Regions from separate parts of the Alteromonas sp. KC3 genome, predicted to be linked through region 1. Evidence: predicted binding sites of a transcription regulator. Region 1 holds the regulator's gene; the other holds the start of a gene.
What was found. Region 1 encodes NrdR, which represses ribonucleotide reductase genes. Its sites were predicted from a motif close to AAACACNANATNTNGTGTTT; they were not measured.
Positions count from the first base shown of each region.

Region 2: a site for NrdR is predicted at 1,595-1,614, ahead of nrdA (class 1a ribonucleoside-diphosphate reductase subunit alpha). Genes of this name have one in related genera too.

Region 1 is NZ_AP024235.1:2,991,026-2,993,234, forward strand. It holds gene JN178_RS13310 (riboflavin synthase) at 1-48, opposite strand, end outside; gene ribD (bifunctional diaminohydroxyphosphoribosylaminopyrimidine deaminase/5-amino-6-(5-phosphoribosylamino)uracil reductase RibD) at 69-1,172, opposite strand; gene nrdR (transcriptional regulator NrdR) at 1,238-1,687, opposite strand; gene glyA (serine hydroxymethyltransferase) at 1,775-2,209, opposite strand, start outside.
Region 2 is NZ_AP024235.1:2,132,083-2,134,291, forward strand. It holds gene nrdA (class 1a ribonucleoside-diphosphate reductase subunit alpha) at 1-1,317, opposite strand, end outside; gene ubiG (bifunctional 2-polyprenyl-6-hydroxyphenol methylase/3-demethylubiquinol 3-O-methyltransferase UbiG) at 1,921-2,209, opposite strand, start outside.

The DNA of each region.
Region 1 (2,209 bases):
ATCCAACTTCTGGATAGTGCCTAGCGCCTGAATAATTCCGGTAAACATAGATTTCCTCTTAAGCGAAGTTAGCGTGTTGTGTTGCTAACATCTGGACGGAAGATAAGCTTAATATCGTTGCCCACCTGCCGATTTTCAATGAGCGTCAGTGAAATAGATTGATCAAGCGATGTAAAATCGGGCAAATTCACCATACTGATGCCTTTATCGCCTAATAATTTAGGCGCTTGATAACAAATAAGTTCATCAACTAAGCCTTTACTAAGTAATGCTCCAGCAAGTCCGGGCCCGGCTTCAACCCATACTTCATTGTATTGCTTGTCACCAAGCGCTTGCAAAAGCGCACTAAGATCAACTTTTCCCTCTTGCTCATCTACGCAAATAAAGTGTTCACTGGCGGTATCTGGCTGGGCCTGTGTGGTAGCAATAAGTGTGGTGTGACCATCTTTCATCAGCTGGTAGTCTTGACCTAGCGCGTTCTTGCTATCCACGACTACTCGGGTAGGTTGCCTCACTTCCTCTAAAGGGTAATCTGTAAAGCCCGCTTCATTTACTCTTACCAATAGACTTGGATCGTCGGCTTTGACGGTACCAGAGCCTGTCAGTACCGCGCAGCTTTTTGCGCGATAATGTTGCACATCGCGTCTTGCCTCAGCCCCTGTGATCCATTGGCTAACGCCATTGCTCAGCGCTATTTTACCATCCAAGCTAATGCCGAGTTTTACTCGAACAAAGGGTATACCCGTCAACATACGTTTGATAAAGCCAGGGTTCAGCGCTGCAGCTTCAGCAGCCATTACATCGCTAACCACTTCAATACCAGCATCTTGTAGAATGCGAATACCATTTCCACTTACATTAGGATTGGGGTCAGTCATCGCTATTACTACGCGTGCAACCTGCGCTTTCACTAGCGCTTCAGCACAAGGCGGTGTTCTACCAAAATGGCTGCAAGGCTCTAACGTGACATAAGCCGTAGCCCCTTTCGCGCCCTGCTTTCTTGAAAGCGCGGCTTCTCTTAATGCGTGAACTTCCGCATGAGGAGTACCGGCTTGAATATGGAAGCCTTCGCCAATCAATTGATTACTTTCATCGACAATAACACAACCAACGCGAGGGTTAGGTGACGTGGTGTAAAGGCCTTTTTTGGCAAGTTGGATAGCTTTTGCCATCCAATGATAGTCTCTATTTATAATAGCGTGGTCCACAATTTATCCTGTGATAAGCGGGTTTCGCCTCAGTCGCCCAATCGTGCTATTTCTTCTCCAAACTCTCTAATATCTTCGAAGGAGCGGTAGACCGATGCAAAGCGTACATAAGCAACTTTATCTAGCTCTTTAAGGGCTTTCATTATTAAGTTACCCAGCAGCTCACTTTCTACTTCTCGCTCACCTGTCGCGCGAAGCTCAGACTTAAGCGATAAAATACATTGCTCTACTTTTTCGGTACTGACGGGACGTTTTTCTAGCGCACGTTGTAGCCCAGCACGCAATTTATCTTCATTAAACGGCTCTCTAGAGCCATCGCGCTTGATTACGCGAGGCATAACCAATTCTGCGCTTTCAAATGTGGTAAAGCGTTCATGGCAAACGATGCATTCGCGACGTCTGCGCACTTGATGCCCTTCCGCTACAAGGCGAGAATCAATCACTTTGGTTTCTTGCGCGGAGCAGAAAGGGCAAAACATAAAATATCCTTAACAATTGCGTACTTAGGTTCTCATCAGAGTTATCTCTGCATTACTACCAAAGTACGCAATAAAAGACAAACCTATTTACTTGTAAACAGGGAATTGCGCGCAAAGCGCTACAACTTCGCCTTGCACACGCTTGATAACAGACTCATCGCCCATGTTGTCAAGGATGTCACAGATCCAGCTTGCAACTTGCTTTGCTTCTTCTTCTTTAAAGCCACGACGAGTAATTGCTGGACTACCGATACGCAGACCACTGGTTACAAACGGTGAACGCGGATCATTTGGCACCGAGTTTTTATTAACCGTGATGTTCGCTGCACCTAATGCTGCATCAGCATCTTTACCTGTGATGTCTTTGTCAATGAGGTCGAGAAGGAACAAGTGGTTATCAGTACCACCAGAAACAATCTTGTAACCACGCTCAATCATTACTGCAACCATGGCTTTCGCATTTGCAACAACCTGCTGCTGATACGCTTTGAACTCTGGCTGAAGTGCTTCTTTGAACGCCAC
Region 2 (2,209 bases), 860 kb from region 1:
ACAAAGGTTACTTTGACGAACAGGGGCAACTTCTGGGTTGAACGGGCTGTGTGTATTACAGTGGTCAACGTTTTGAAGATAAATGCGACCTGTGCTAGCACGCTCTTGCATGAACAAGCTAAACAGTTCCATTGCTTTAATTTGCTTTTTACGAATGCTGTCGTCGTTTTCGTATTTAACGTAAAGCTCTTCGAACTTGTCTTGGTCAGCGAAGAACGCATCGTACAGGCCTGGTACGTCTGATGGGCTAAACAATGAAATGTAGCCGTCTTTCATCATGCGCTGATACATGAGTTTGTTGAACTGAACACCATAATCTAGGTGACGCACACGGTTTTCTTCAACACCGCGGTTGTTCTTAAGTACCAATAGTGATTCAACTTCCATATGCCAAATAGGGTAGAACAAGGTAGCAGCGCCACCACGAACACCGCCTTGAGAGCAGCTTTTAACCGCTGTTTGGAAGTACTTATAAAAAGGAATACAGCCAGTATGGAAGGCTTCACCACCACGGATAGGGCTGCCTAGCGCACGAATGCGACCTGCGTTAACACCGATACCTGCGCGCTGGCTCACGTATTTTACAATAGCACTTGCTGTTGCATTAATTGAGTCAAGGCTGTCACCTGTCTCAATCAATACGCATGAGCTGAACTGACGAGTAGGGGTACGAACACCCGCCATAATAGGCGTTGGTAGTGACAATTTGAATGTTGATGCGGCATCGTAAAAACGGCGAATGTAGTCCATACGTACGTCTTTATCATAATTTGCAAACAAACATGCCGCTACAAGAATGTACAGGAACTGAGCACTCTCATAGATCTCGCCAGTAACGCGGTTTTGAACGAGGTATTTACCTTCCAGCTGTTTTACGGCTGCATAGCTGAAGTTCATATCACGCCAATGATCGATATACGTATCCATCTCAGCAAACTCTTCAGCAGTGTAATCTTCTAACAAGTGTTTGTCGTATTTGCCGGCATCAACCATTTTGGCAACATGATCGAAAAGCGCTGGTGGCTCGAACTGTCCATAAGCTTTTTTACGTAGATGGAAAATCGCTAGGCGAGCCGCTAAATATTGGTAATCAGGCGCATCAGTAGAGATAAGATCTGCGGCAGACTTAATTAGCGTTTCGTGGATTTCACTGGTGTTGATACCGTCAAAGAACTGAATTTGTGCTTTTATTTCAACTTGTGAAACAGAAACATTATTTAGTCCTTTTGCCGCCCATGTGACGACTTTGTGGATTTTCTCTAAGTCGATGGACTCTTTTTCACCATTTCGTTTGGTGACAAATAAGTTGTTGTTCATGTTACTGGCCGTATGTCTGTTAGCGCTTGATGCGTGGGCTATGCTGCCCATTATCATTTATAATTAATTTTTTAATGCGCATGCTGTTGGTCTGGTTTTTACAGATCTAACAAAAGCACACACAAAAGCGGCCTAGACTAATACCGAATAAAGATATGAAGTAGAGACTGCTTATATATTTCTTGTATTGCTTGTTTATTTCAGCGGAGTCGAATGGCGCATCTCTGCGCGATCTGTTTTGATCCCGTTAATTGATCTTGGGATCACGTGCTGAATTAAACACAAGATAGTGAGGTTTTGCCTCGATTGCAACCCAATATCTGGTGGTATTTCAAGCACTCAAACTGGCATGAAATTTACGTTAGTAACAACTAACTTTTTAGCGTTCTACAAGCGTAAAATATCGGGAATGCAAGCGTTTTTGCTAAATTGATTTCGAAAAAAATTAATTTATTCTTAGAAACTCGTTTTTATAAAAACACGATATATGGTGTTTAAAATATCGCCACGACCCAATATGTTGTGTTAATTTATTTTAAATACACTGTATATAGTAGGTGCACAACGATGTGCATCTACTATTATTTGTACCCTTGCATACGTCTAATCTTGTGCAACGGTATACAGTAAGTAGTTTACGTCTACATTGTTGGCAGAAAGATAAAAACCTTGAGAGATCGGATCCATATGAAGCCCTGTCATATCGCGAGGCAAAAGGCCTGCCTGATCTGTCATCGCCATAAGCTCTGATGGTTTAATAAATTTGCTGTGTTCGTGGGTGCCTTTAGGGACGAGTTTAAGAATATATTCTGCACCAAGGATCCCCATTAAATAAGACTTCAGGTTTCTATTGAGTGTAGAAAAGAACACATGACCACCTGGCTTAACTAAC